DNA from 3 places in the Paenibacillus sp. FSL R5-0517 genome. Region 3 is predicted to be linked to each of the others. Evidence: riboswitches for the same ligand, from Rfam matches in the RefSeq annotation. Region 3 holds a riboswitch; each other region holds the start of a gene.
The links. Region 3 has a riboswitch for cyclic di-AMP ahead of MKX40_RS17390 (3D domain-containing protein). Riboswitches for the same ligand answer to the same signal wherever they lie in the genome.

Region 1: it holds a riboswitch for cyclic di-AMP, as region 3 does, so the genes downstream of both, MKX40_RS00150 (ubiquitin-like domain-containing protein) here and MKX40_RS17390 (3D domain-containing protein) in region 3, are expected to answer to the same signal.
Region 2: it holds a riboswitch for cyclic di-AMP, as region 3 does, so the genes downstream of both, MKX40_RS00530 (C40 family peptidase) here and MKX40_RS17390 (3D domain-containing protein) in region 3, are expected to answer to the same signal.

Annotation. Positions count from the first base shown of each region.
Region 1 covers NZ_CP150235.1:30,826-41,164, forward strand. The annotation lists gene MKX40_RS00140 (HD domain-containing protein) at 1-770, shown strand, start outside; gene MKX40_RS00145 (TatD family hydrolase) at 1,105-1,875, shown strand; cyclic di-AMP (ydaO/yuaA leader) riboswitch at 2,117-2,370, shown strand; gene MKX40_RS00150 (ubiquitin-like domain-containing protein) at 2,642-3,826, shown strand; gene rnmV (ribonuclease M5) at 3,982-4,527, shown strand; gene rsmA (16S rRNA (adenine(1518)-N(6)/adenine(1519)-N(6))-dimethyltransferase RsmA) at 4,532-5,434, shown strand; gene yabG (sporulation peptidase YabG) at 5,494-6,390, shown strand; gene MKX40_RS00170 (Veg family protein) at 6,544-6,819, shown strand; gene MKX40_RS00175 (small, acid-soluble spore protein, alpha/beta type) at 7,070-7,246, shown strand; gene ispE (4-(cytidine 5'-diphospho)-2-C-methyl-D-erythritol kinase) at 7,396-8,250, shown strand; gene purR (pur operon repressor) at 8,348-9,175, shown strand; gene spoVG (septation regulator SpoVG) at 9,364-9,648, shown strand; gene MKX40_RS00195 (hypothetical protein) at 9,732-9,926, shown strand; gene glmU (bifunctional UDP-N-acetylglucosamine diphosphorylase/glucosamine-1-phosphate N-acetyltransferase GlmU) at 9,995-10,339, shown strand, end outside.
Region 2 covers NZ_CP150235.1:101,843-112,181, reverse strand. The annotation lists gene MKX40_RS00540 (M1 family metallopeptidase) at 1-906, shown strand, start outside; gene MKX40_RS00535 (hypothetical protein) at 917-1,768, shown strand; cyclic di-AMP (ydaO/yuaA leader) riboswitch at 2,014-2,151, shown strand; gene MKX40_RS00530 (C40 family peptidase) at 2,191-2,625, shown strand; gene MKX40_RS00525 (GNAT family protein) at 2,979-3,473, shown strand; gene MKX40_RS00520 (cytochrome c) at 3,624-3,983, shown strand; gene rbsK (ribokinase) at 4,058-5,041, opposite strand; gene MKX40_RS00510 (4a-hydroxytetrahydrobiopterin dehydratase) at 5,087-5,383, opposite strand; gene MKX40_RS00505 (hypothetical protein) at 5,414-5,539, opposite strand; gene MKX40_RS00500 (hypothetical protein) at 5,635-5,928, opposite strand; gene motA (flagellar motor stator protein MotA) at 6,163-6,963, shown strand; gene motB (flagellar motor protein MotB) at 6,950-7,768, shown strand; gene MKX40_RS00485 (pseudouridine synthase) at 7,891-8,592, opposite strand; gene MKX40_RS00480 (ATP-binding protein) at 8,611-10,339, opposite strand, start outside.
Region 3 covers NZ_CP150235.1:3,950,178-3,960,516, reverse strand. The annotation lists gene MKX40_RS17405 (M20 family metallopeptidase) at 1-530, opposite strand, end outside; gene MKX40_RS17400 (ABC transporter substrate-binding protein/permease) at 711-2,174, shown strand; gene MKX40_RS17395 (amino acid ABC transporter ATP-binding protein) at 2,161-2,883, shown strand; cyclic di-AMP (ydaO/yuaA leader) riboswitch at 3,105-3,301, shown strand; gene MKX40_RS17390 (3D domain-containing protein) at 3,304-3,975, shown strand; gene MKX40_RS17385 (polysaccharide deacetylase family protein) at 4,083-4,877, opposite strand; gene MKX40_RS17380 (hypothetical protein) at 5,032-5,373, shown strand; gene MKX40_RS17375 (PspA/IM30 family protein) at 5,486-6,157, shown strand; gene MKX40_RS17370 (DUF350 domain-containing protein) at 6,253-6,654, shown strand; gene MKX40_RS17365 (DUF4178 domain-containing protein) at 6,678-7,184, shown strand; gene MKX40_RS17360 (DUF4247 domain-containing protein) at 7,196-7,942, shown strand; gene MKX40_RS17355 (HNH endonuclease) at 8,060-8,350, opposite strand; gene glp (gephyrin-like molybdotransferase Glp) at 8,576-9,844, shown strand; gene mobB (molybdopterin-guanine dinucleotide biosynthesis protein B) at 9,852-10,339, shown strand, end outside.

The DNA of each region.
Region 1 (10,339 bases), 3.0 Mb from region 3:
CAGACCGAATGGACTATTTGCTCAGGGATGCTTATTTTACAGGTGTAAATTACGGCACGATTGACCTTGATCGCATCCTTCGGATGCTGCGTCCTTATCATGGACGGATTGTAGTCAAGGAGTCAGGTATGCATGCTGTGGAGGATTACCTCATGTCTAGGTATCAGATGTATTGGCAGATTTACTTCCATCCGGTAACTCGTAGTTCTGAAATTCTATTGCGGCAAATATTCAAGCGAGCAAAAACACTCATACAGCATGATTTTCAATTTCGCTTCATGATTGATCCACTCCCTCAATTATTTGCAGGAGAATTATCCGTGGATGAATATTTGCAGTTGGATGAAGCATTAATTCAGACGGCATTTACACAGTGGCGAAAGGAGGACGATACTGTTCTGAGTGAGTTATGCGAACGTTTTATGGATCGCAAGTTATATAAGTATGTAGAGCTTGAACAGGTCGACTTGACAATAATAGAAGAGATTCGGGAAGCTTTTGTACAGGCAGGTCTTGATCCCGAATATGATCTTGAAATTGATTTTCCTTCCGATAATCCGTATGATGTTTTTCGTCCGGATGAATCCACGGATAAGCAGATTCTTCTTCTGGATCGACAGGACAATTTACGTGAGTTGTCAGAAGTATCTGACATTGTCCGTTCCATCAGCGGGCTTCACCGGGGGAAACATCATTTGTATTACCCGCAAAACAAGGTGGATGCGATTATTCATGAATTACCGTCACATATACGCCCCTATTTCTTGTAATCGTGTGGGTATAATCCAATGAAGAATTTAGATATCAAAAGACTTTCAAAAAGAGCTATTTTTCATGATACAGTAATCTGCTTTAATGGGGAGTATATGTAGATCGACATAATTTTGTAAATGAAAGTAGGCAAAGTTAGCACAATCAGCAATATGTAGATCAGAATATCCTTATATCTTCTATATATTGTAGTTGTGAAGAAACAAACGTAATGATGTAATATACAGATTGTCCAAAATGTTTTTTTGTATGAGTCATTAAAAAATTTGAATTTCACCAATTAAATTTTCAAAAGAAGATAGTCGTTATTTCGACATGAAGGGAGATACAGACATGATGCTGTTCGACACACATACACATCTGGATGCACCACAATTCGACGAGGACCGCGAGGACATGATTCAGCGTGCTGTGGATGCAGGAGTTGGTCGCATGATCAACATTGGCTTTAACCGGGAGACAATTCCAACCACAATGAAACTCGCTGAAACGTATGACTTTATCTATGCAGCTGTAGGTTGGCATCCCGTAGATGCGATCACAATGCAGGAGGGGGATTTGGAGTGGATTGCATCTTTATGCAAGCATGAAAAAGTGGTGGCAATCGGTGAGATTGGATTGGATTATCACTGGGATACTTCACCGAAGGAAATACAGCATCGCGTATTACGACAACAAATTGCCTTGGCGCGTGAAGTGAACATGCCGATTGTCATCCATAATCGGGATGCACATGAGGATATCATAAGAATTTTGCGTGAAGAGAAGGCGAGTGAGGTTGGTGGTGTGATGCACTCGTTCTCAGGCAGCTGGGAAACAGCGAAAAGTTGTCTCGATATGGGTTTCCATCTCTCCTTCGGAGGACCGATTACCTTCAAAAACGCAAAGCAACCCAAAGAGGTGCTGGCGAAGGTTCCGATGGACCGATTTTTCATTGAAACCGATGCTCCATATTTGACACCTCACCCTTATCGCGGGAAACGAAATGAGACAGCGCATGTACGTCTGGTTGCAGAGGCAGCTGCGGAAATTAAAGGCATTTCGGTGGAGGAAATTGCTGCAATAACCACCAAAAATGCCATGGAACGATTTGGAATTCGTTAAAAAAACGAGCAAATGAGGTGAAAAAGGCAGGTAAGCGGAGTTAATTTGCCCTTTGATCCAAATAAATCAAGAATATTACAATATTTTAACCAAATATTCAGAAAAACGTACTTGATCAACGCTTTACAACATGCATCAAAACAGGATATCATCTTTTCAGTGAATTGTTGTGCGGAAAATTGGACAGATGTTCGGGGGATGAACAAAGGGACACTTTCCGATGAAACAACATTACTTTCATGAATCAGTCTCGCTGAGTCTCCGTTAACGGAGAGCGGGGGAACCAATAGGGCTTAAACATCGGTGAATTTGGCCGATGCGCAACGTTCGCTGACCCAAAAGCAGCGAAGGGAACTGCGAAGCCGTATTTGATTTCTTCTTTGGGTCTCGGGGTGAATTCAAGGGCGTCCGCCATGAGCGGGTGACCCAAGATAGGGCGGCTCTCTTTCGCCCGAACCCGACAGCTAACCTCGCAAGCGGAAAAAGAGAGGCAACCTCGTGCATGAATTTCCGATATTCAAAATCATTCGGAAGCCACGAAAGAGTTCCTCTTACACTCTTTCTTTGGCTTTTTTGTTTTTGAATAAAAGAAATGTTGTCATCATACGGTAGGTATTCAGGAGGATGACATCATGTTGCGAAGATTGATTCATGGTGCAGAACCGATCAGTTGGTTCGATCTGTGTTCTGTAGAAAATTTGGTATAGTCACGTCAAAGACATCATGCGTTACTTTAGACGGCGAGGCTATGAAGGAGGACGGAGAAGTGGGCACATTCCAACCAGAAGAGACCCATGAGTCACGATCATCCAGTAAGTCTTTCGCGTTGCGGTGGAAGCATGAGAACATGCGTCAAATGGCATTGATCGCGATTTTCTCAATTGCGCTTACAATCATGATCTTGTTAGTCGTTTACGGTCAGGCCGGGAAACAAATTTCACTGGTTATTGATGGCAAAGCTCAGGTGGTAGAGACTCGTACAGGAATGCTTCAGGAAATGTTGGAGGAGCAGTCGATCACAGTCAGCCCTCACGATAAGGTATCCATGTCCATGAACGGGGCGATTACAGATGGAGACCGAATCGTTATTGAGCGGGCCGTTCCAGTTAACATTACGGCAGACGGAGACACCAAGACTCTGTATACAACGGATTCATCGGTAGAAGATGCAATTCAAAAATCAGGTATTCAAGTTGAAAGTAATGATAAGGTGTATCCGGCGCTTGGAACTGCGATCAAAGCAGATATGAAGATCCGTGTAGTGCGCGTAACAAAGCGTACAGTGGATGTAGAACAACCAATCGCTTACAAAGTAATTAAAACGGCTGACCCTAGCTTGTACAAAGGGGATAACCGTGTCGTTGTGAACGGCAAAGAAGGCACAATTGTACAGCACATCGAAAAGGTATTTCAGGATGGAGAATTGGTCTCCAAAAAAATGGTCGGCAAATCTGTCGCGAATAATCGTGTAGATAAAGTTATTGCTGTCGGCACCAAAGCAAAACCGGTCGTGAAAAAACCAGAGATTCAGACCGTATCAGCTCAGACTTCAACAACGAAAAAAGCTACAACAACGAACTCGAAGAAAACATCTGCCTCGGGCAGCAAAGTGATTACCGTATCCGGGACTTCTTTTAAATACTCCAAAGTACTTAAGAATGTATCCATGACTGCCTACTCTTCCGAAGAGCCTGGCATTGGAACCAAAACAGCTTCTGGTACTCGTGTAACGGAAGGACGCACCATTGCGGTTGATCCCAAAGTCATACCAATTGGCTGGTGGGTATATATCGAAGGTCTGGGATTCCGTCGTGCGGAAGATACAGGCGGTGCCATTAAAGGCAACAAAATTGACGTATATTATGACAGTGTGAAGCATGCCCTGAATTTTGGACGCAAGAAAGGCAAGACGGTCTACGTGATCGGTCCGGTGAAGCCGGAAGCGAACTAAAATCGTTTTACTTTGAAATGGGAATGCTATAAAATAGTTGCATGAATGATTCATGCGGAATATGCGGCGGAGGGGTCTGAATTCAGTCTCCCCCGCCGTTTGGCAGAGAAGAGGATATTCCTCTTCTTTTTGCGTTAGAAAGGAAGAAATGGAACATGATAAAAGAAGTCATTGTGGTGGAAGGCCGTGATGATACGGTAGCCATCCGTCGGGCCGTGGAAGCCGATACCATAGAAACAGGTGGATCAGCCATCAACCAACGCATTCTGAACCGGATTGCGCTTGCTCAGGAGAGACGGGGAGTCATTGTACTGACAGATCCGGATCATGCCGGCGAACGCATTCGTAAAATCATTGCGAATAAGGTGCCTGGTTGCAAACATGCTTTCATTCCGGAAGCCGATGCCACACGCAAAGGGGATATTGGGGTGGAGAATGCCTCACCGGAGGCAATCCGTCATGCTCTGGCACGTGTACATACTTCATACGAAGGCGCTCCTAGCCTGATCGATTGGGAGGACCTGATCGCGGCAGGACTTATTGTGCATCCGCAGGCTGCTGCACGTCGCATGGAGATGGGCAATCTGCTGGGTATCGGATATTGTAACGGTAAGCAGTTCCACAAACGTCTCGGTGTATTTCAGATTACACGGGAAGAGTTCTCTACAGCATTAGCGCAAATTGAACGTGAAGGATTGTGAGCATATGAAGGATATGGAAGAGACGATAGAAATTGCAACGCCCAAGCGAACCAAAGAAATTATTCAAAGACACGGATTCTCATTTAAGAAAAGTCTAGGTCAGAACTTTTTGATCGATCAAAATATACTGAACAAAATTGTTAATGCAGCCGATTTGGACGAGTCCAAGGGCGCTTTAGAGATCGGACCGGGTATTGGAGCCCTTACGGAACGATTGGCCCGGGTAGCGGGTCCTGTCACAGCCGTAGAGATTGATCAGCGCTTGATTCCCATTCTGGGAGAAGTGATGCAGCCTTATCCGAATGTACGTGTGCATCATGGTGATGTGCTGAAGCTTGATCTGGCTGAACTGTTCCAAAGCGATTTTGCATCGGTGGACAAAGTCAGTGTTGTGGCTAACCTGCCTTATTATGTAACGACTCCAATTATGATGAAACTGTTGGAAGAGAAGCTGCCAGTGGACAGCATTGTTGTCATGATCCAAAAAGAAGTGGCTGAACGCATGGCTGCTGCACCGGGATCGAAAGACTACGGCAGTCTGAGCATCGCAGTTCAGTACTACAGTATTCCTGAGCTTGTGTGTATTGTGCCACCGACGGTCTTCATTCCCCAACCTAATGTGGAATCAGCTGTCATTAAGCTGAAGGTGCGTGAGCAACCACCAGTTGAGATTCCCGATGAAGCACACTACTTCGAAGTGGTACAGGCTTCTTTTGCCCAGCGGAGAAAAACAATCTCGAACAACCTGAAGGCTCGTTTCTTCACAAAGGAGAACCGAGAACAGGCAGACATTCTGCTGGAGCAGGCAGGTATCCAACCATCCCGACGCGGAGAGACGTTAAGTCTGCAGGAGTATGCTACACTCAGCACCGTAATGTGGGAAGCAGGGGTACGCGCAGCATTATAAAATTCGAATGAACCAAACCGGGTCTCTGCCCATACGATGGGGTAGAGGTGATTACGTTGATGAATATCGGAGACTTGGTCGTTCGGAAGTCATACGGCGGCGATGTGACTTTTCGGGTGGAAGGCCTTCAGTTGGATGCTGCGGTCATTAAAGGGACTGAGTTCCGGCTGCTTGCCGATTCCCCAGTGGACGATTTGATACAGGTTCCTTACGAACCGCAAAGCGCCAAGACCAGACAGGCGCATATTAAAGCACATCAGACCCTTTCCCGCCTGCAACAGATTCGTATGGAACAGGCTGAGCGGAATCGTGAAGGTCTGGTACAGGACTGGTCTGCTCAGCAGGAGCCGGCTTATTTTGAAATGCCGGGAAAGGTGCTTCATCTGGATGGTGATCCGAACTATTTGAAAAAAAGTATGGATCTCTATGAGCAACTTCGTGTTCCCGCAGAGGGACAATACGTTCATGAATCGGCAATGGCAGATACCTTATACCGTTTATTACCCAAAGTACGTCCAGATATCGTGGTCATTACGGGTCATGATGGGGTGTTAAAGACACGTCAGCCCTATGACTTATATAGTCTTGGTAGTTATAAGAACTCGCAAAATTTTGTGGCGGCCATTCAGGTGGCCAGACAATATGAACGCCATCTGGATGCACTCACTATTGTGGCAGGAGCCTGTCAGTCCCATTTTGAGGCACTGCTGCGCGCTGGAGCGAACTTTGCCAGTTCTCCAGGCAGAATCCTCATTCATGCACTTGACCCGGTCTACGTGGCAGCCAAGGCTTCCTTCACATCGGTACGGGAAACGGTCAACATGAATGATGTTCTGCACAATACGATCAGTGGTAGCCAAGGTGTGGGTGGTGTCGAGACACGGGGGAGCTACCGGGTAGGTCTGCCGGGGCTGAATGATTTATCTACGCTAAAAGTGAACCCGTCGGCAGTCTGATGCAGGCCATTTAAAGTCCCAATTTGGGGCTTTTTTTGTTTGCAAAAAAATTCATTGACAACAACTTTTTGATGCTGATATAATAATTAGTTTTGATTTGACAATGACTGTAAAATCCGGTATAATGGACAAGAAAAGAGGTGGTCGTCGACAATGGCTAAAAACACGCTGTTGGATATCAAACGCAATCTCGATGCACATATTGGTCAGAAAATTATGCTGCGGGCTAATGGTGGCCGCCGTAAGACCATTGAGCGTACGGGTGTATTGGAAGAAACGTACCCTTCTGTTTTTATTGTTAAGCTTGATGAGGAGCAAGAAACCTTCAAGCGAGTATCTTATAGTTATGCGGATATACTTACGGAATCGGTGGAAGTCATGGTTTTTGACCCGGGCAGCCAGACGCATAGCTCCTATATGGAGACGTAAGTATCGTTGTACAGGCGATTCACCTCACGGGTGGATCGCTTTTTTATGTCTACAAAATCAACCATTTATCTTCTAAGGTAACCCATACATACGCAGGAATGAGTGAGGAACGGTCGCGGCATACTATATGTACAGGTGAAGGGACAGTTTCTTAAGCAATACAGGAAACTTCATTTGGTCTGATGGCAATATGTCCAAAACGTGAATGAACTCATCACATTATGATGGATACTTAGGAGGAGGATGGTTCATGAGTCGCAGAAGAAGAAGTGTCATGTCAGAGGATCTGAAGAATGAGCTCGCGAAAGACCTGGGCTTCTATGATACGGTCCAACAGGAAGGTTGGGGTGGAATCAAAGCCAAGGATGCAGGAAACATGGTGAAAAGAGCCATTCAACTTGCTGAGCAGGCTGCCCGCAAATCTTAATCCGGTTAAAGCAGACTGAAAAGCGGGGAAATCCGTCAGGGACAACCCCGCTTTTTCCCCTTAGATGCGGAATAGAAATGACTTGACAGCCCCATTTTGATATAATATGTTAAGTTGTCTTAGGGAAAAGGTGAGGACGGGTGAACGCCTTGAAAATTTACGAAAAAGCGCCTGCTAAAATTAATTTGATGCTGGACGTTTTACATAAAAGAAGCGATGGATTCCATGAAGTTGAAATGATCATGACCATGGTCGATCTTGCTGATCGGCTTGAAATGTCGGAGCTGCCGCGCGATACCATTTTTATCTCCAGTCAGGCGGGTTATATCCCGCTGGACGAGAAAAATCTGGCTTTCCAGGCAGCCAGGCTGATTAAGGAGCGCTATAACGTGCATACGGGCGTCCATATTCATCTGGATAAAAAGATTCCAGTTGCAGCCGGCCTTGCCGGAGGCAGCAGTGATGCAGCAGCAGCTCTGCGTGGATTGAACCGTCTGTGGCGATTGAATATACCGGATCACGAACTGCAGGAGCTTGGAGCTGAACTCGGTTCGGATGTTCCATTCTGTATCACAGGAGGGACTGCACTCGCTACAGGCCGTGGTGAGAAGTTGACTCCTATTCCTAATCCGCCGCAATGTTGGGTAATTCTGGCCAAGCCTCCAATCAATGTGTCTACAGCCGATGTATACGGAAGGTTCCGCAGTGACAAGATTGTTCGTCATCCGAGTGCGGCTAAAATGGAACAGGCGATTCGCAACCAATCCTTTACGGAAGTCTGTGACCAGATGGGCAATGTGCTTGAAGATGTAACGTTGAAGCTGTATCCAGAAGTTCAGCATCTGAAGGATGCCATGATTCGGTTGGGCGCAGACGGTGTGTTGATGTCCGGTAGTGGTCCAACGGTATTTGGACTGGTCTCCAAAGAATCCAAGGTTGCCCGGATATACAATGGCCTGCGTGGTTTCTGTAAAGAAGTGTACGCTGTACGTATGTTGACATGAAATTCGCTTTTATAATGTACAAACACGTATAAAGGTGGTATATTTTTAAATAATTATTCGGATTTAGATGTTTCCGTGATCGTGAGGATGGATCTCTGTGAAGAAGTTAAAACGAAGCGCAAGGCTGGTTGAAATGACGCAATATTTATTGTCCAGACCGCATACGGTTATTCCGCTCACCACATTTGCCGAACGTTATGGTGCCGCAAAGTCTTCAATTAGTGAAGATTTGGCGATTATCAAGGAAGTGTTCGAAGAAGGTGGCTCAGGAGAACTGCATACACTGGCTGGAGCAGCCGGGGGAGTAAGGTGGATTCCGAAGGTATCCCGAGAACTGGCACTTGCATTTGCGGAACGGCTCTCGACCCAGCTCGCGCAACCTGATCGTATCTTGCCTGGAGAATACCTGTACATGTCCGACTTGCTTGGTCAGCCCGCATTGATGAATGAAGCCGGCAAGATCTTTGCAACGGCCTTTGGCAATATGAATATTGATGTGGTAATGACGGTAGAAACCAAAGGAATTCCACTGGCTTATGCGACCGGAGCCCAGCTCAACCTGCCTGTCGTGCTCGTACGCAGGGACCATCAGGCTACAGAAGGATCGGCCGTAAGTATCAATTATGTATCCGGGTCCCATAAAAGTCTGCATACCATGTCCCTGTCTCGTAGGGCGATGCGTGAGCATTCCAGAGTACTTATTGTGGATGACTTCATGAAGGCTGGGGGTACGGTGCAAGGAATGATCGATCTTTTGGCCGAGTTTAATGCTACAGTTGCCGGGGTAGGGGTACTGGTGGAATCTGGTTCTGTAGATTCAGAAGAACGGCTGTTAACCGATTACGTATCTCTCGCGAAGCTGACAGCGGTTGATGCCAAGAGCAGACAGATTTCCGTCAAGCCTGGCAACTATTTTGACCTGTAGAAAGATGACGAATGTTATGTCGTTAAAGGGTCTTTTCCATCGACCTAGCACTAACGTTGTCGAATTGTGTATTAAATAAAAAAATTCCTGAAATTAGGAAATTTTTATGGTTATAAAAAGAAGGAGTTCGTATATGCCGTGTGGAATTATACACCAAGTTCTGATGGAAAAAGGTGGTGAACACACACATGCAAATTACGGATGTCAGACTCCGCCGTGTTAACTCGGAGGGGAGAATGAAGGCTATCGCATCCATTACCATCGATAACGAATTCGTCGTTCATGACATTCGTGTCATTGATGGTAACAACGGAATGTTTGTTGCTATGCCGAGCAAGCGCACTCCTGATGGAGAGTTCCGTGATATCGCCCACCCGATCTCTTCCGGTACGCGTGAGAAGATTCAGGCAGCAGTTCTGACTGAATACGATCGTGCTGCAACTGAGGAAGAAGTCATTGAAGAAGGTGCCTGAGAACATTATTGGGGTTCGAAGGAAAAGAGAGCCATGTCTTATGGCTCTCTTTTCTTTTTGATCGGAATAAGATATATTCAGTATTGAGTTTATTAGCAGAGAACAAAAAGCGCATCGTGCGCTTGGTGGCAGGGCGGCATCTTAGGAATCATTGGGATTCGGTTAAGCTCGCAGGTACACGGCGTATACATATAGGTCACATTTCGTTGGTGTCCGCGTTGTTACGTGTGATTACAGAGACAGCAGGCGATGAACAAGACCGGCGTGAAGCCGGCTGAACGATACTCATTGGATATAGATAAGCAATGCATTTCAATGGGTTTTTCAGAACAGGAGGTCGTTAACTTTGAAACGAATGGCAATCGTTCTTGCCGCAGGGCAAGGCAAACGAATGAAGTCAAAATTGTACAAAGTACTGCATCCCGTATGCGGTAAACCTATGGTTGGACATGTGCTGGATGCAGCACTCAGCGCAGGCGTTGAACGCAGTGTGGTAGTTGTCGGCCATGGTGCCGAAGCGGTGCAGTCATTTTTAGGTTCCAAGGCGGAGTATGCACTCCAGGCGGAACAACTGGGCACAGGACATGCAGTACAGCAAGTTAAATCCTTGCTTGGCGGCGAAGCAGGATCCACAATTGTGGTCTGTGGGGATACACCGCTCGTGACTCGTGAGACATTGGAAGGTCTGATG
Region 2 (10,339 bases), 3.1 Mb from region 3:
ATCGTTGTTCCACCCAAAGCGGGGAACGGTGCTGGAGGTATGGAATACCCTACGCTGGTAACGGCCTTTGGAGCCGATGACACTACTCCAGGTTATGACCTGGAACGTACCGTAGTCCACGAGATCGGACACCAGTACTTCTACGGCATGGTTGCCAGCAACGAATTCGAGGAAGCCTGGCTGGATGAGGGGTTCACCTCTTATGCAGAAGACAAATTGATGGAGCAGGAATACGGATTGATTCCGAATCTGCCGGTACAATCGGGCCTGATTACGTCTCCTTCATCCTTAACACAAGAATCCTGGAAGTTCGATTCACAGAATGAGTATGCAGCCAATGTCTACACACGTGGCAAGCTTGTATTGCTTGGTATTGAACATCAAGTCGGCACAAAAAAGATGGAACGCATTCTCTCTACCTATGTGAAGAAGTACCGCTTCAAACATCCCACTTCGGCAGATTTTCAGAACGTTGTGGAACAAGTGACCCGCACGTCCTGGTCTGATTATTTTGACCAATACGTCTACGGTAATGGAATGGCTGACTTTGCTGTAGAGAAGATTCGTGTTACGCCTGTACAGAAAGACGGTCAAACATGGTACGAGTCATCCGTGACGATTGTCAAAAAAGGCAGTGATTACAACGCCGTTCCTGTTCGCATTGCTTTTGAAGACGGACATACCCTCACCAAGCAATGGGATGGCATAGAAGATCGAATTACCTATAAATTAACGCACACATCCCCCGTAGCTTGGGCCATGACCGATCCCCTGTACACGATCGTGCTGGAGAACCGCCATATGAACAATTTCCTAAAATCCGGACTGGATGAGCAGACGAAGTCCCGCTGGAGCATGAGTGTAACCAAACTAATAGAAGCCATATTCGGAGGTCTGTCATGGTGAGGTGGATACGGTGAAAGCGAAAATACGTGAAGGCTGGTTTCTCGTCCGTCAGCATATGTTCATTGCGGCACTCTTATTTCTTTATCAACTCATTTGGGGATATTTCTTCTATCGAATGGTACAATCGGCAGTCATCCCACTCCTCCTGCGCTATCCAGATTCTGATGCCGGGGAACTGAGTACACTTTTGTTCAAAATGGAAAGCCAACTTAACCTATCTACCCATCCGGAGGTTCATCGTTATCTATGGATTCTGGGGGGCATGCTGCTGGTTCGCATGTTGATCAGCCCCCTTATTCAGGCAGGACTGCTCTACTCACTTCAGCACTTTAATTCTACAGAAGAGCGCATCCCATTCGTCCGTGGAATCAAAAAACTGTGGAAACCGATGCTGCTGCTGCACACCATACGTACATTATTGATACTTCTGCCCGCCTACTGGCTCATACCGAAGCTCTACTCGATCCTCATGGACGGATTTCATTCCCTTCAATTACTTTTGCCTGGTATACCTTATGTTGCTGCCTGGATTGTATATGGATGGGTCATCCACCATGTCATGCTCTACATGCAGTTCGGTGTGTCGGCACCAGAAGGAGAAGGCGGGGCTCACGGCACCCTCAAAGCACTCTGGATTGCACTGCGTCATCTCATCGCCGTTATCGGCATTGCTCTCCTGCTGGGCGGAGTCCACTTACTCGTCTTTGGGGCATTCACTTCAGCCTCATGGTTATTAACGGGACTTACCGGACTTATACTACAGCAGACGTATCCACTTGCCAGATGTCTATTGAGTCTGTGGAAAATATGCAGCCATTTCCGATTGTGGCAGTCCAAAGTATCCAAAGGTGAGAGCATTTAGTTTAAAAATTGTTACCATCACATGTTAAACTCATGGCTTGCTATGTACTTATAAATAGGCAAACCTCAACCTTTCCCCGTCAAAGGTCGAGGTTTTTTTTGCTAATTTTGTTGCTAAACGTTGCCAAAGACGTACTCCTCTGTTACAATAATCGCAGTGAGTTTTTAGTAACAACTTTGTAATCTTTACATTCATATTTGTAACTACTTAAAATTAAATCGTCATTTCTTGATTTCGCAGGTGCATAACTAGCATAGCCAAATTCCTGGCACCTGGGAAGCGGGGGAACCAGTTATGGGTGAATTGATCTTGCTACAGAGGGATCATAGGGGACCTTCAACCGAATCCTTAAGCTAACCTCGCAGGCGTTGGAAGGGGAATATCTCTTGTTCAAGAAGAAATTAACCGCAGCTGTACTTAGCATCACATTCGCATTATCGCTTGGTGCAGGTAGCGCATTCGCAGATTCAAAAATGGATAAAGTAATTGATTCAGCAATGGGAACTACATACAAAAGTGGGGGAACAACGCTTAACGGCTTTGACTGCTCCGGATTTACACGGTATGTATTCGACAAATTGGGTATTGATTTGGCACGCCAATCCAGTTCCCAATTCGACATGGGCGATTCCGTATCCCGCATGGAAATGAGAGCTGGCGATCTGGTATTCTTTAATACTACAGGTAAAGGCGTATCCCATGTAGGAATCTTTGTAGGGGATGGAAAGTTCGCACACTCTTCTTCTTCCAAAGGCGTTACGATCAGTGCATTGAGTGAAAGCTATTGGGCCAATCGTTATGTTGGCGCTAAACGGATTATGAGCACGGACGCGTATGAATCACTGGCCCTTGACTAGGGACAAGCTGAGCAACATGATACTGTAACCATGAACCATACTGTAACGAAGCAAGAAGCATAACAGAACCGCCCGGTACATTCTCCGCAGGAATGTATCCGGCGGTTTTTTTGTGCTTCCATCCTGATTCATATTGCAAGTTACGCTCGGGGCTATCCTGCAACATCAACAGGCTCATTTTGTCCTCGTTCGTCCGTGCCCTTATGATGTTTTTACCCACCCTGTTATAATATAAACGGAATTACCGGAACTTTTGTTTCATATTTTTCTGGTAAAGGGAAACTTGCCAAATCAATATCTCTTTTGTAGAGTGAACTAAGAGTTCTGTGTCAAGGAAAGGAGCATGCAGACGTATGAAGGAAGCCCCTGTGACGTTTCATGTTGTACCGATGCAAGAAGAACATGCGGAGCTCATCTGCAGTTGGCAGTATGATCCGCCTTACAATATCTATAGCTGGCTCCCCTGGGAGCAGATGAAAGCGCTGGAAGTGGAATTCGGAGATGCACAACTGCGGCAGGAGCAATATGCGATCGTCCTGGATCAGAATGATCGTATATGTGGATTTGCTCAATACTTCCCACTTCAAGGGGTAACCCGGATTGGCCTCGGGATGCATCCAGAGCTTTGCGGACAGGGTCAAGGGACAGCCTTTGTCACGGCCATTGTACAGGAAGCTATTCGCCGAAATCCCACGAATGAGATTGATCTGGAAGTGCTCACTTGGAATGCTCGTGCCATTCAAGTCTATCTAAAGAGTGGATTTGTCACCCAGGATACATACGAACGACAGACCCCAAGCGGCTTGAAGCCCTTTCACTGTATGGTTTATGAAGGGCCTCGTGATTAAAATCCATTGCAAAACAACCAAATTTGCGCCTTGTTATGTGATTAGTTCAAAAATTTCCCACAAAATGCTATGATGTCAGTACAGGTTCCGTTATAATGATATGGATAGTTTCAGGTTAGATGATCTTTCATTCTGGAGGGGACATAAGGGATGCACAAATGGATCATGAGCGGAGTATTTTTTGCAGCATGCGCTTTAGCTATTGTTTTAATGTTTACGCTTCCAGGGAAAGAAGAAGTGGCTGAAGAAGCCAAGCCAACCATGCCGGAAGTCACATTGGATGCCGGACAGGCTGAAGCACTGGTCAAAGCCAATTGTATCTCCTGTCACGGGGATCAGCTTCAGGGTGGTGTAGGACCTGCTCTAGCAAACATCGGCAGCCAGGATGATCTGGAGAAGATCTACACTACGATTGTCAAAGGTAAAGGTGGCGGCATGCCTTCCTTCAAGGGCAAACTGCAGGATGAAGAGATTGCTAATATCGCCATGTGGCTGTCAGAGAAGAAATAATCTCTGCACGCGCATAACAAAGAGGCCCTTAATCCCCTTTTGGGAGAATAAGAGCCTCTTTGTTATGCTATTGATTAGGCATCTGCCGCATGCTCGGCCAGAAAGGCCTCCACTTCACGTGCGGACGGCATCCCGGACTGGGCGCCGAGCTTCGTCACGGATAACGCGGCCGCACCCATGGCGAAGCCTACGGCCGCGTCCAACGTCTCACCGCGCGCGAGGGCTACCGCCAACGCGCCGTTGAAGCAATCGCCAGCGCCGGTCGTATCGACGGCGCTTACGGCGTAGCCGGGCGCACGGCATGCGCCGGCACGCCCTGCCTGTACGCGGCCACCAGGCGCCGCCGCGTACACAGCCCCCTCGGGGCCAAGCGTCGTGACGACAGCCGCCCCGAGGGATGCGGCGAGCTCTGCGACCGCCGCATCCAGGTCTTCCGGCCGGAGATGATCCCGGCCGGTCAGCACGGCAAGCTCACTGCGGTTCGGCGTGACAACGTCGACGCACCGCAGGAGCTCCTGGGGCAGACCCGGCACCGCGGGAGCCGGGTTGAGCACCACCAGTGCGCTGCCTTCAGCCGCCAGTTGGGCGGCGCGGGTAACCGCTGGCAGCGGGATCTCCAGCTGTAGCAGCACCGCTGCGGCTGCAGTCAGGCTTTTTACCGTATCCGCTTCTTCCAGCATCTCAGGCACTACTTGCCCGTTCGCACCAGGAATAACGATAATCCGATTGTCTCCTCGAGAGAGCCAGATGGAAGCTGTCCCTGTAACCGTGTCTTCCAATCTGCGAACCTGCGAGACATCTGCACCACTTTCCGTCAGACTGTGCAGCAGACGTTCGCCAAAACTATCCGATCCCACCGCACCAATCATTGTGGTCTGTCCACCCAGACGCGCAGCAGCGACAGCTTGATTTGCACCTTTGCCGCCAGCGAGATAGTGGAGTTCCTCACCGCTCACTGTCTCTCCCTCTTCCGGAATCGTATCTGTCTTCACCACGAGATCCATATTGAGACTGCCTACGACAGCAATAAGAGGTTGTTCCTGATTATAGTCTGACATGTATGGGTTCACTCACTTCCGGCCGCGCGATAATAACCAACTTCGTTATTCCGACCTCATTTTGTCATAAGCTTCGTTGTACTGCCCTGCTTCCTTAATATCTACAGATGTAATACCGCCCGCATCCCATGACGTGAGACGCAGCGTAACCGTTGTATAGTCAATCGTAATAAAAGGATGATGATTGAACGCTTCCGAGATCGCAGCGACCTCATCCACAAATGCAATCCCTTTCATGTAGTTGGAGAACACAAATTTGCGTACAATCCACCGTCCCTCTTCCAGTTCCCAGCCTTCCAGCCTTCCCAGATGAGCTTCGACTTCCTCTTGCGAAAAAACCATGCGTTATCTTCCTCCCCATAGGATGGTACATTACAGACGTGCGTCCGTATAACCACCAACACCTTCGGTGCTATCGTCAGCAACCTCAAAGGCCAGGCTCATCGCCATGCGATCAGCCCATTTCACGAGTAACATCTTACCACGGACAAGCTTCAAAATCCAATCAACTTATATGGCGTAGAACCACTAACCATAAGGCTTTGTGGAAAATTCCAGTTCCATTCATACACCTTAAAATGCATGTATATACACTAGATTAAAGGTACAAATGTTAACTCTTCTTCCCCGATCAGAATATGAATGCGGTGCTGTTCCTTATCATGGATGACCACGCCACTTCCAACCGGAATCACAGACTCTTCGCCCAGTGCATAGAACAAATCTTCCGCCAACGCCTCATCCACTTCAAGTTGCTCAGGTGCAGCGAGTCTCTCCCACTCTTCCGCGTCCATTTCAAAGAAAACATACCGATCCGGTATGCGTCCAATTGCCGTTGTCAGATCTGTCAAAATTCCTTCATAATCCCGTCCATGCTTTACGCCCATTGGCTTTTCACTCCTATTCGGCCCCTAAGGAGCGGATTTGATCTTATTATACCTGAAAATAGCCCTTAAAAAAAAAGGCCTTCTGGTCGATAAATACTATATATGACCGTTTGAACTGTTTTAGCAACCGCAAGGAATGCCTAACATTGAACGGATTGCGGCCAAAAATTCGTCCGGAAGCCCGAATACAGCCGCTTGAAAGGATTCAATTTTATCTCATGGATGAGGTGTATGATGAACATTTCAACGATTATTGGACTAGTTTTTGGGCTGGTCTCCCTTGTACTCGGTATGTTCCTGAAGGGTGCGCCCTTAATCAACCTGGTTAACAATCCGGCAGCCTACGTTATTATCTTTGTTGGTACGGCAGGAACCATTTTTATTGCATTTCCTATGTCAGAAGTTAAGAAAATTCCTAAGCTTTTCGCGATTATTTTCAAAAATCAAGTACTTATTGATCGAGTGTCTCTGATCGGCACGTTTATGGATTGGGCTTCCACTACCCGTCGTGAAGGTTTGCTTGCACTGGAATCAAAAGTAGAAGAGATTGACGATCAGTTCCTTCGTGGCGGTATGCGTATGATTATCGACGGCAACGATCAGGAATTTGTAAGTGATGTACTGATGGAAGATATTCATGCTACAGAGGAGCGCCACCGCGGCGGTGCCTTGATCTTCGCCCAGGCGGGGATGTACGCGCCAACGCTCGGGGTTCTCGGGGCCGTTGTAGGTCTCATCGCAGCACTTGCCGATCTTAGTGACATGGAGAAACTCTCCCATGCGATTGCGGCAGCATTTATCGCAACACTCCTTGGTATATTTAGTGGTTACGTGTTATGGCACCCGATGTCTAACAAACTGAAGCGGATGTCCAAGCAAGAAATGGAGATCAAGCTGATGATGGTTGAAGGGTTGTTATCCATACAATCTGGTGTATCCACCATTGCCATCAATCAAAAGTTATCTGTATTCCTGACACCTTCCGAACGCAAACAACTGGAAGAGAAGGAGGGATCATCAGGTGAAAAAGGCTAAAAAGCACGAACCACATGAAGAACATATAGACGAGAGCTGGTTGCTTCCCTATTCTGACTTGATGACCTTGTTGCTTGCCCTGTTTATCACGTTGTTCTCCATGAGTTCACTCGATGCGGCCAAGTTCGAGCAGATGGCTTCCGCACTAAGTAGTGCATTGAATGGAGGCTCTGGTATTCTGGATCATACGTCCATGAATCCGGATACGCCAGGTGTTGACTTGGGTAAGAACAAACAGGAACCTACAGAAATCACTAAAAAAACACCAGCTCAGATTACGGATGCACAAATGGCTCAAAAAGAGCAGGAAGATCTGGAGAAGCTCAAGAAACGGCTTGACCAGTATATCTCGAAGAACGGCCTTTCGGACCAGCTGAACACCAAGCTGAATCAGTCTGAATTGAAAATCACCATCAGTGATAACGCCCTGTTCTCCTCAGGCCGAGCAGATGTGAAGCCTGAATCACGATCCCTGGCCAAAGCCATTTCAAGCATGCTGCAAGAATTTCCTGAATACGAAGTGGTTGTATCCGGTCATACCGATAATATTCCCATTTCGAACAACCAATATAAGGATAACTGGGATCTGAGTGCAGACCGTGCGCTTAACTTCCTGAAAATCCTGTTGCTGAACACACAATTGGACCCTTCCAAATTCACACCAAGTGGTTATGGAGAGTATCACCCGGTTGCCAGTAATGACACCAATGCCGGACGGGCACAGAATCGCCGTGTAGAGGTTTCTATCATTCGGAAGTATCAAAGTAACAATACCAATGTAAAAGCCGTTGGCGGAGGAAATTAAAGGCCACTAGGCCGCCAATGACCAAAAAGACCGTTCTCCATCTAACGATAGGGAGCGGTCTTTTGCTTTTATATTTTCTTCAATAATTATTGCTCTTATTGGGTCGAAGAAAGTCGAATCGACTATTCCAGTGAATAGTCCAGCAGACCGCCCAGCTCCGCTTTTTCAGCAGCAGTGAGCTCTCTCCAAGAACCGGTTGCCATTTCTCCAAGATGGATGTTCATGATCCGAATCCGCTTCAGCTTACGAACCTCGTAGCCAAAGGCACTACACATCCGCCGAATTTGACGGTTCTTTCCTTCGGTCAGGATAATACGGAATACCCGATCCGTCATCCGGGTCACGGTACAAGGCAGTGTCATTTCACCCAAAATCTTAACTCCGGTGCTCATACCTCTAAGGAAACTCGGCGTGACCGTTCGATCAACAGTGACGATATACTCTTTCTCATGGCGTCCTTCTGCTCTAAGAATCCGGTTAACGATATCTCCGTCATTGGTCATCAGAATCAAACCTTCCGAGTCTTTATCCAGACGTCCAATTGGAAAGATACGTTCATCGTGTCCGACAAAATCAACAATGTTCCCCTGAATATGCTGCTCAGTAGTACTTGTGATTCCAATCGGTTTATTCAGCGCAATATATACATGTTTTCTCTTTTCATTGATCGGCTTGCCATTGATGCGTACATCGTCGCCTTCTTCTGCCTGACTGCCCAGTTCAGCCTTAACTCCATTAATGGTTACCAGCCCACGATCCACCAACTTGTCGGCTTCACGCCGGGAGCAATAACCTGTTTCACTAATAAATTTATTAATACGCAAAAGGTAATCTCACCTCATCTATTTCTCTTCATCTGTAATTGGTTCATCCGTTACCTGATCTGCCTGAATAACCTCTGGTTGTTGCTCGGATGCAGGCAGTTCAATAATAACCGTTGTTCCCTTGTTCATGACGCTTTTAATATCCATCATGCCCTTATGTGATTGAATAATTCGCTGACTGACCATCAGACCAAGCCCCGTCCCGGACTCCTTATTCGTAAAGAAAGGCTCCCCAAGCTTAGGCATCATCTCTTCCGGGATACCAATGCCTTCATCCCTGATCTCAATTCTGACGCGCTTCGACTGCTCGTCATGCTTGAGCTTAATGTGGATGTTTCCTCCATTTGGCATGGCCTCCATACCGTTTTTCAGCAAATTGATGAATACCTGCTTCAACTGGTTCTCTTCACAGTGTACCATAGCCGAATCGGATGAGGCACGCAGTACAAATTCTACACCATGCAGGTGCGCCTGACTATCCAGTAACGAGATGACATCGCCGAGAATAAAACGAATATCCCGATTCTGAAAATGAACTGCCTGCGGTTTGGCCAAAATCAGGAATTCACCAACAATCAGGTTGATGCGATCCAGCTCCGATAACATCAGATCCAGATGACGATGATTCAGCTTGTTGCTCTCTTGCTGTAACTGTAGGAATCCGCGCAACGTGGTGAGTGGATTACGTATTTCATGCGCGACACCTGCCGCAAGCTGGCCCACGGTTGTTAGCTTCTCAGAGCGTCTGAGCAGCTCTTCCATCCGATTACGGCTTGTAATGTCTCTGGAGACACTAATGAGTGCGGTAATCTCCCCAGCTTCGTCTCGTACTGGAGCCGTACTGACACTGACTTCTACACGAGTCCCATCTTTCTTCATCCAGGTGGTTTCATTGGACGTAATAGACATTCCCTCAACGAGTTGGGCATGCTGACGTTTCATTTCTTCCTCTGCCTCTGGCGGGATGATTTTCAGATTACGACCTTCCACCTCGCGACTTCGAAAGCCATATAATTGTTCAAATGCCCGGTTAACCCGCAGCACTTTCCCTTCAAGATCCGTAATATGAATGGCATCGGCTGTCTGATTGATAATGGACTCCAGATGCTCTTTTACCGCGCGATTTTCTTCATACATCTGTTTCAGACGACTCGTATAATGGCCCAGATTACGAATCATGGCATTAATCCGATTGGCCAGTTGGCCGAGTTCATCCTTCCTCCGTACTTTCAGACGGAAGTCAAAGTGTCCATCCGCTACATCATTCACTTTGCCCAGTATGGATTGGATCGGACGCGTAATATAACCTGCGAGCAGATAGCTACCAAAGATCACGATCTCCAGCAACACCAACGATATTGAGGCATGGCTCACCAGTTGCTCAGACACCATGGAGGATATTTGCTTATAGTCCATGACAATACTGATGACATATGAAGACTGATTAGGTGTGAAAATAGGGATAAAACTCTTCAGCACCTTCTGTTCGTGCGTTTCACTGACAAAAGATACATTCTGCCCTGTCCGAATGGCGCGCACAACAGCACGATGATCTTCATCGGTAGATCCATACTGATACGTGCCAAACCGAATAGGTCTGTTATTCAACTTGCTAAAATTCGAATCTCTTCCGTCATCACCCATGTTCGGGCTGCCAAAAGTCAATGGATTGATGCCTGTAATCTCCAGAATGGAGGGATTGACCTCACGGATTTTATTCAAAATCTCATCCGGACTAGAAATTTTC
Region 3 (10,339 bases):
CCATGAAATTCAAATTGAACAGCATCAATCGCCAGCGAGCTGCCTGACTTTTCGTAGGCATAGTATGGATGCGCCATAAGGGCAACATCGCAGTCATCGAACAAGCCTGCTTCCGCCATCGGAACTTTGGCACCACGAGTCTCTTCAGCAGGTGTGCCAAACACTTTAATTGTTCCACCTACTTCATCCAGAATGGCCTTAAGCCCAACAGCAGCTCCAAGACTCATCATGCAGATCAGATGGTGACCACAAGCGTGACCGATCTCCGGCAGCGCGTCATATTCGCACAATAATGCAATGGTAGGGCCGGGTTTGGCGGCGGAATACGTTCCGATAAAGGCTGTCTCCAGTCCAAGAATAGGAGCCTCTACAGTGAAACCATGATAGAGAAGTTCTTCTTTCAAACGGGCAGAAGCGAGATACTCTTCATTTCCCAGTTCGGGATTCGCACCGATATATGATGAAATGGCTTTAAAACGGGAAGCATATTGATCAATAACCGTAAGAATTTGTGATTTTTTAGATGTCATTGGTAAACTCCTTATGCGTAATGAAAATAATTCATTGATTATATCATGTTTGCTTTATTTTTTCAGAAACAAGTCAAGATTTGTAATTTCAAAATGCATTGCATAATCATGCATTGTACTTTATAATGACTCAGTCATCAACATGAGAAGCATACAATGTACTGTAAGGGGAGAAAAAGGTTGAAATTGATAAGTCGTTACACCATGATGCTGTTGACCTTTGTTATTCTGCTGACGACTGCCGTTCCTGTGGCATTGGCAAGTGGAACTACAGATAATTCAAGCAGTAAAAAGCTGGTGCTCGGTACAAGTGCCGATTTTGCACCATATGAATTCCATAAAGTGATTAATGGTAAAGATGAAATCGTTGGTTTTGATATTGAGATCGCCAAAGAGATTGCCAAAGATCTTGGCGCTGAGCTTGTAATTGAGGATATGGGCTTCGACGGTCTTCTGCCTTCATTGCAGAGCGGGCGTGTTGATCTGGTGATTTCAGGTATGACGCCGACGGATGAGCGGAAGAAAAGTATCGATTTTTCCGACACCTACTATAAATCAAAACAAGTGATTATGGTTCGCAATGTGGATAAAGACAAATATCCAACCATGACCGAACTTGAAAATGCGAAGATTGGCGTTCAGAAAGGCTCCATTCAGGAAACGATCGGACAGAGTATTCCAGGAGCGAAGCTTACTGCGCTTGATAAAATCTCGGATATCGTGCTTCAACTGCAAACCAAACGTATTGACGCGGCAATCGTAGAAGATACCGTGGCTGCAGGTTATCTGGACGATATCATTGGACTTGCTGCTGCTGTTCCGGACGAAGAGCAAGCAGAAGCGGCAATCGGGATTCGTAAAGGCAATACCGAGCTGCTAGCAGCCGTAAATGGAACACTGGAGCGATTGAAAAGCGAAGATAAAATCAATCAGATGGTGACGGACGCCAGCCTCTTGATGGCGGACAAAGCAAACAAATCACAAAATATTTTCCAAGTATTCTGGCAGTACAAAAGTTTCTATGCTACAGGTATAGGCTACACACTTCTGTTGTCTGCACTTGGGGTTATCTTCGGGGTAATTATTGGATTGATCATCTGTTTGTTCCGTTTGCATGACGCTGCAATTTTGCGGTGGATCGGTACTGCTTACGTTGAAGTGATCCGTGGTACACCAATGCTGGTACAATTAATGATCATTTACTATGGTTTTTCCCTAAGCTTTGGCATTAACTTCACTGCACTTCAGGCAGGTATCATTACACTTTCAATTAATAGTGGTGCTTATCTGGCAGAGATTTTCCGTGCAGGTATTCAAGGTGTGGATCGGGGTCAGTTGGAAGCAGCTCGTTCCCTGGGAATGGGTAGAGGGGCAGCAATGCGTTATATTATTTTACCGCAAGCCTTCAAAGCTGTATTACCGGCCATCGGTAATGAATTTATAACCATCATCAAAGAATCCTCCATTATCTCCGTTATCGGTATGGTGGACATTATGTATCAGGCAAGTGTGGTCAAAAACATTACGTACCAAGGCTTGAGTCCATTTTTGATTGCAGCAGCCATCTACTTTGTAATGACGTTCATTTTGTCCAAGCTGCTGGGACGACTGGAAAGGAAGTTGAGTGCAAGTGATAGACGTTAGACAATTACACAAATCTTATGGAAATAACGATGTGCTTAAGGGCATTAACGTGACGATTGGCAAAGGTGAGGTTGTCGTGGTCATCGGTCCTTCCGGTTCAGGGAAAAGTACATTCTTACGTTGTCTGAACCTGCTGGAACAACCTACCTCGGGAGAGATTGATTTTGAAGGCGTGTCAATCACCGATCCGAAGCACAACATTAACGCAACTCGTGAGAAAATGGGTATGGTGTTTCAACATTTCAACCTGTTCCCACACAAAACGGTAGAACAAAACATCACAATCGCTCCGATCAAAGTAAAGAAACAATCCACGCTGGAAGCGGAAAAAATTGCTGCTGATCTGCTTAACACCGTGGGCTTGTACGATAAAAAAGATGTATTCCCGAATCAGCTGTCCGGTGGACAGAAGCAGCGGATCGCCATTGCTAGAGCACTGGCCATGCAGCCGCATGTCATGCTGTTTGACGAGCCTACATCGGCACTGGACCCCGAGATGGTCGGCGAAGTTCTGGATGTCATGAAACGTCTTGCAGAAGGCGGGATGACCATGGTCATCGTAACGCATGAGATGGGGTTTGCACGTGAAGTGGGAGACCGTATCCTGTTCATGGATGGCGGGGTTATTGTGGAAGAGGGAACACCTGATGAGGTGTTTGGAGCACCGAAAAATTCACGTACACGTGACTTCCTTGCGAAAGTACTCTAAATGAATCGATTAAATAGCGTTACTGACTTCGAGTCGGTAACGCTATTTTTTTGTTGAAAATAATTACATATGGGATTCGAAAAGTAACTATTCTGTTACCAAATATATAGCGGATATCTGGCCCAAACACTTTTAGATTATTCAATATTCTTACACGTGCTTATACATGTTGAATCCATTTGGTAAGAATTACTACAAGTTCAGGTTACAAAATTGTGATATATTGAACTCTGCCGAAACTTCCGGACAGGGAGTGCGGGGGATGTAACGATGCAGATAGTGCAGGGGGAAGATCTACAGCACACTGCTTGGGGTGAATTAGGGGTACATATCGTTTCAAATGTAATGATGGACCTATAGGGTGGGCTCCTCATCCGAATCCGACAACTAACTTCGCAGGCACAATGAGGGAGGAAGACCATGATTAACAAGAAACGTATAGCCAAAACAGCAGTAGCATTAATGACAACAGCAATGCTCATTCAAGCCGTTCCGGCTCACGCCGATTCAGTTCATGTGGCCAAAGAGGGGGATACCTTCTACACCTTATCGAAACAATACGGAGTATCAATGAACACGTTAGTTAAAGCAAACAATGACATTTCGCCTTACAACATTTATGGTGGTTTGAAAATTACTATTCCCGGTAAGGCAAACAATGTAGCTGCCGCGGCGACGGAGAGCAAGACCCAAGCCAAAACGGTTACGACAGCAAGCTTGGACGTTAACACAGATAACAAAGTGGTTCAAGCGTGGGGTAAAACATTTGATTATAGTAAAACTGTGAACGTGAAAGCAACAGCATACTCTGCAGATCCGTCTGAAAATGGAGGATGGGGTGCGGTCGATTATTTCGGAAATGACCTTGAACTGGGTACGATTGCAGTAGATCCTAGTGTCATTCCTCTTGGAACCAAAGTACTGGTAACGGGTCACAGCCATCCAGGATTGCCAAAACAGGCTTTTGTGGCTACAGCACGTGATGTGGGCGGTGCAATCAAGGGTCACCGGATTGATATCTTTATCCCTGGTAGCAAACAGTCGGTAAGCACATTTGGTTTTCAGGATATCGAGTTGTACATTCTGAAGTAGAGCGTAAATTTCATTTAAACTGAATTCAAACAGGGTGTCTGCCAGTCGCTAACTTGCGATTGAACAGCACCCTTTTAATATTTCCATGATTACCTAACACGGTTATTCTATTCTTTCGCCTTCGGTAATCCCAGCATTTCGTCCAAGGTGACCAGTTCATATCCCCGGTTACGCAGTTCCTCAATAATTTCAGGCAAAGCCTCAATCGTGCCATTCAGATTCGATCCAACACCGCCTCCTGCATGTTGTAGAACGATGGAGCCAGGTTTTACAGCAGACAGGATGTTATCTTTCACCTTTTCCTTGGAAAGACCTTTCCAGTCCAGAGAGTCAACGTTCCAGTTCACAATACTATAATGTTGTCTGGCAGCCCATTGCAGCTGTTCTTCATTAATGTCTCCATACGGAGGTCGAATCATCTTGGGCGTATATCCCGCCAAATGGCGAATGATATCCCCGGTATGTAAAATTTGTTTGCGGAAGGCATTCATCGACAGCTTACTGAACTCCGGATGATTGTAGCTGTGATTGCCAACGATGTGCCCTTCCTTAACAATCCTTTTTACCAAATCGGGGTGCTTCTCAGCACGACTACCAACGATGAAAAACGTAGCTCTGACTTTATACTTTTTCAACAGATCCAACACCTGCGGAGTAAACCGTGGATCGGGCACATCATCAAATGTTAACGCAACCTGTTTGGTTGAAGGACCATTAGTTTTGAACGTATCGGCATATTTCTGACGTAACTGTCCCAATGTTAATTGTTCTTCTTCCACGGAATCAGTATTGGATACCGATTCACTTGGCGGGTCTGAAGCATCCCGTGATGAAGCTGGTGGTGCTTGATATCCTCCGAGAAAAACAACGATAACCATCAGCATAATGAGGCGTACGCGCATAATAACAGCCTCCTTTTCCAAAATGACGTTCTCTATGGTATGCCCGTGGACTTGAGAAAATATGCGCAGTGTGAGAAGTTTCATTGCTGATTTAACTCATGACAGCCATAATTCCTCCATATATAACATATAGAAAAGGAGCGGTGGAATAGCCATGAGTACATATGATTTGAAATCGATACGTTTACAGGTGATTGAAGCAGGAGAGGATAAGGTTTTTCTCGTTACGGGAGGAAAAGCTCATATTGGCGCTGTAGCCACGTTCTATGTGGAAGATGAGCGGGTCAGCGGCACGACAGTCCATATTCCGGGACATAAGGAACAAGAACTGTGTGAGCGGCTTGCCCGAAAGGCTGCCCAACAATTAAAAATGACCGTTACGGTAATTATGGGTATCCATTTTGATTCCATTACACGGATGCAGATCGATGAAATCGTGCAGACTGCAGAGAGGCTAATGGAGGATCATCTGAGCAAGGATAAACGATCTTCCTAATATAAAGAGCAATCGCATGTTTTAATTTTATTTGCTAAAATTGAAACGAGTTGTAGATTGTTACGTATGTATGTTTATATACGATGTAATATCGACTAGGAGGAATAACATAATGTCCATTTTCAAACGTTTACGTGATCTAACCATGTCTAACATCAACGCTATTATTGACAAGGCAGAAGACCCAATCAAGATGACGGACCAATATATCCGTGACATGCAAGAGGATCTGGAAGATGCGGAGAAAGCAGTAGCGCAACAGATCGCCATTGAGAAGAAATTCAAGCAGCTATTCGAAGAGCAGGAAGCTCTAGTGAAAAAACGTGAAGAGCAGGCGCATACGGCGGCACGTGCTCAAAACTTGGATCTGGCCCGCAGGGCTTTGGAAGAGAAAAAAGCAGCCGAAGAGAAGATGACTGAGTACAAAACCAGTTATGATCAAAACAAGGCTTCAGCAGATAACCTGCGTGGCAAGCTGGACGAGATGCGTAAGCAACTGACTCAAATGAAGAACAAACGGGAAACACTGGTAGCGCGCTATAATGCAGCAAAAGCCCAAACGGAAATTAACAAAGCGTTGAATGGGTTTGGCTCCGATACTGCAAGTGCGGGTATGAAACGCATGGAAGAAAAAATGATGCAGATGGAAGCACAGGCAGAAGCAAGCAACGAGATGTCTTCCAAAGGCAAATCGCTTGATGAAGAGTTCGAGAAGTTGGGTAAAGATCAGGCTGTTGAAGATGAACTCGCAGCATTGATGAAACAGTACGATAACAAGAATTAATACCTTGGTTGTCAGCAGGGTTAACCAGCGGAGGAGAAGAATGTTTCTCCTTCGCTTTTAAATGCGGTTCATGTTGAGATGTGGGGGCTGTGTAAATGGATTTGAACATTTTGGCGATGCTGGTCTGGACGGTATCTGGTTCGGTTTTGCTGTTTGTCTTGATGTATGTCGATTCACTGTTCACGAAATATAAGGATTTTGCTGAAGTTAAGGCTGGCAACATGGCGGTTACCACTCGTATGGTGATGAAATTATTTGCACAAGGTTATGTACTTGCTACGTCCATTTCTACGGCTGGTCATCTTGGAGAAGCGTTGTTGGTGTCCGTGGTATCCTTTATCATCTTATTGATTCTGGAGAGTGTCGTTCACTTTATGATTCGCAGATGGGCCAATCTCGATCTGGATACAGGAATTCAGCAAGGTAAGACAGGATACGGGTTGTTCTCTGGCGCTTTACATATCGTGGGCGCACTGATTATTGCAGCTTGTTTATAAGATAAGGAACAGGAGTAATTCTCATGAGTGTATGGAAACGAATTAAAGGAATACTAACGAAACCTGAACCACCGCAGGCAGAGAAAACCATGCTTCAGCTTGCACCTGGTGATATCTGTGAGGTTTCTCTCGTCACTTATGAAGTCGTTGGTCGGGTACAAAATCGCGCTCGAAATGCAGTTGTGCTCACGCTGCAGGATGGTACCGCATTTCGATATTTGCATATCGAAGAACGGGAACTCACACGTTACGCCCTATATACACCCATTGATGGCAGGCTTGATGCACCTGATGAAGTACCTACATTGTTGGATCTGGATGGACGCGCATATCATCTGGAGGAAGAGTATGGAGGAATGGTGTCAACAGCAGGCAGAACACCGTATGGCCAGGCTGGAGAACAATTGGTATGGCAGTATCAGTCCGATGATAATATGCTTCTTCGCGTGGAGTGGCAAGACAGAAGATTTACACTGTATGAGGGTGAGTCCATTCTTCCTGCGGATATCAAAGTGATTCGTTCGAGCTAGGAGAGGTTCCAATGAAAAAACGCTTGGCACATGGATTAAAATTAATGCTGGTCCTCAGCCTTGTGATGTCTCTGTTGTCCGCGTGCGGAGCACCTTCTGTTCAGGACACATACCCACTTGAATCGGTTAACGGCAGTGGTAACTCAACGTCTTATGTGTACCGGGCTTCGGACCGCACCGTTCCGGAAGTGGCTCAGGAATTGTCTGACCAAAGGCAACCGGATCAGATCTCGGCAGAGAACACAGAGCGTATGTTCCTCGTGTATCAGGACGAGTATTATCACCTGCAACAAGACCCGAACAAGCCGGAGGATACCTTGGTTGAGGTGGACTCCAAAGAATATGTTCGACAGAACTACGATTCATCTTTTCTACAAGGCTACCTGACCGCTACATTAATTGGTAATCTTTTTGATTCGTTTGGCGGGCGAGGTTATGGCAACTATAGGGGATATACCAATAAAGATACGTATAAACCGAGTGCAGGATCTTACCGTGCGCCGACAAGTAATGACAAGAAGCTTGCACCACCTATTACTGTCGATCGGAAAGGTACGATTACAAGGCGCGGAAGTGATAAAGATTCAAGTGTGGGATCTGGCGGAGGATTATTCAACCGCAACAAGGATCAGAGCAAGGGAACCATTGATCGCAACAAAAGCAGTGGTGGTCTGGGCGGGTTGTTTGATTCACCCAAAAAATCCTACAAAAAACCGAAAACCAGAGTGGGCGGCGGCCGCATTATGAGGCGTAGATAATAATCTAATCCTAAGCGTGGTAACCTACCCTCAAATAGTCCAATTCATAAGAACAGTGAAAAGGTAAGGCGGATTTATCTCTGCCGGCACATTTACCTTGGAGCTGTTCTTTTTGGTTTACGATTTGCGAACATGGTTGGATTTACGTACACGAGGAATGGTTGAAGCAGGTTGTTTGCGAATCCAGCGGATAAATGGAACCATTCGTTCATCTTGTCTCAAGGACTGCAGATCCGTAAGACCAAGCGTTACAATATCACGATTGGTATATAGCGAATGGATCTGTTTGTGACAAGGGATGCACAAGTTGGCCGTAGGCAGAAAGGTTCCTCCCATTTCTTTGGGTGTCAGATGATGAACGGTCGTGTCCACAGGTTCTCTTCCGCACAATTCACATTGGTCATCCATGATGATTACCTCCTTTTGTAAATTATATTATGGGCAGACAAGAGTCCTTTCATGTTAAATATAAGGTCGACGAATGTTACACCTGTATGAAAATAAGATTTTGTCACAGGATTCAATTAACTGATGTGCTTGTTATCTTACAGCATTCGGGCTACACTTTCTTAAAAGATGATATGTCTCTAGGAGGTAAGAATACTTTTGAAACTGAACTCACATTCACATGATATGACAACTGCCAAGTTCAACCGTACAGCTGTACAGGTCCCGGATGCTCAAGCCAAAGTAGCAGCACACGTAAATTCAGGCTCTATAGAGAAAGTTCACCTTGAGTCTGCTCATGGACGTACTCTTGCAGAGAGCATTCAGGCACCTCATCCGTATCCATTCTTCCGGAGATCAGGCATGGATGGATTCGCAATTATAAGTACAGATACTATAGAAGCATCGAGTGATCATCAAGTTTGGTTTCGTGTAATTGATGAAATTCCTTGCGGCTACACCTCGGACCACACCATTGTGTCAGGTACGACCGCTCGCATTATGACGGGTGCACAGGTTCCGGAAGGTGCAGATGCGGTAGTTATGATGGAGATGACGGAGAGCAAGATTGAGAACGGGGAACAGTGGATTGCATTGAAACGGCACATATTGTCGGGTGCTAACATCACACCAATCGGACTGGAAGTCCAAGAGGGACAGCATCTGCTGGAAGCAGGAACAATCATCAGAGCAGGAGAACAGTCCGTGTTAGCTACTTTTGGCATAGCAGAAGTTCCCGTCTTTCAACGTCCAAAGGTGGCTATATTCGCAACAGGTACGGAGTTGCTTGATGTGGATGAGCCATTACAACCAGGTCGGATTCGCAACAGTAACAGTTACATGCTGCGCTCTCTGGTTGTTGAAGCTGGTGGAGAGCCTGTGATGTATGGTTCAATTGCGGACGATGTGAATACGGCAAGAGCCAAACTGGAAGAAGCCATTCAAGATAATGATATCGTAGTGACCACAGGTGGTGTCTCTGTCGGGGACTATGATATTATGGGCGAACTTGTGCTGGAAGAACATGTGGAGATGTTGTTTAACAAAGTGACGATGCGACCAGGAAGTGTAACCACAGCTGCTGTATATAAAGATAAATTACTTTTTGCACTTTCGGGTAACCCGGGGGCTTGCTTTGTGGGTTTTGGTCTCTTTGTTCGCCCAACCATTCGTTCCATGCAGGCGGATGCTCATCCTTATTTGGAAGAATGGACTGCAATTTTGGAAGAAGAATATACGAAAGTGAACAATTTTACACGGTTCGTACGTGGACGTACAGAGATCCGCAACGGAATGGTGTACGCGATACCGGCTGCTTCCCGTGTAGATGAGTCCAGTGTGATGATCACCATTAAGGACAGTGATTGCCTGATTGTTGTTCCACCTGAGAAAAAAGGTATTCCTGCGGGTGAGCAGGTACGTATTCTCAAACTGCCCACAGGTCATGTGAGGTAGTTGATCGATGACGACAATGAGTAATACAAAACCACATATTATACAGATTGTCGGATACAAAAATACGGGCAAAACAACCCTGGCAGCCGCATTGATCGGGCACTTTTCTTCCATGGGACTTAAGGTAGCGGCGATTAAGCATGATGGACACGATCATTTTGAGATGGATCAACAAGGAACGGATTCATATCAATTTGATGAGGCAGGGGCCGCAGCTGTGGTTGTCATGTCAGAGAAACGTACTGCAATTATGGAAAGGAAAGCAACCAGGTTGGAGGATATGTTAAGTCATCTGTCCGGGTATGATTGGATTGTGATTGAAGGATTCAAGGATACTTCTTATCCCAAATTCGTGATGGTTCGAGAAGACAAGCATCTGACCTTGGTTGATCAGCTTGAAGGGGTAGTGGGTATAATCTCATGGTTATCTTCAGAGAAGTTTATGGAGCTGAGCATCGTAAGAAGAGATATGACTTGGTACTCCGTTCATGAAAC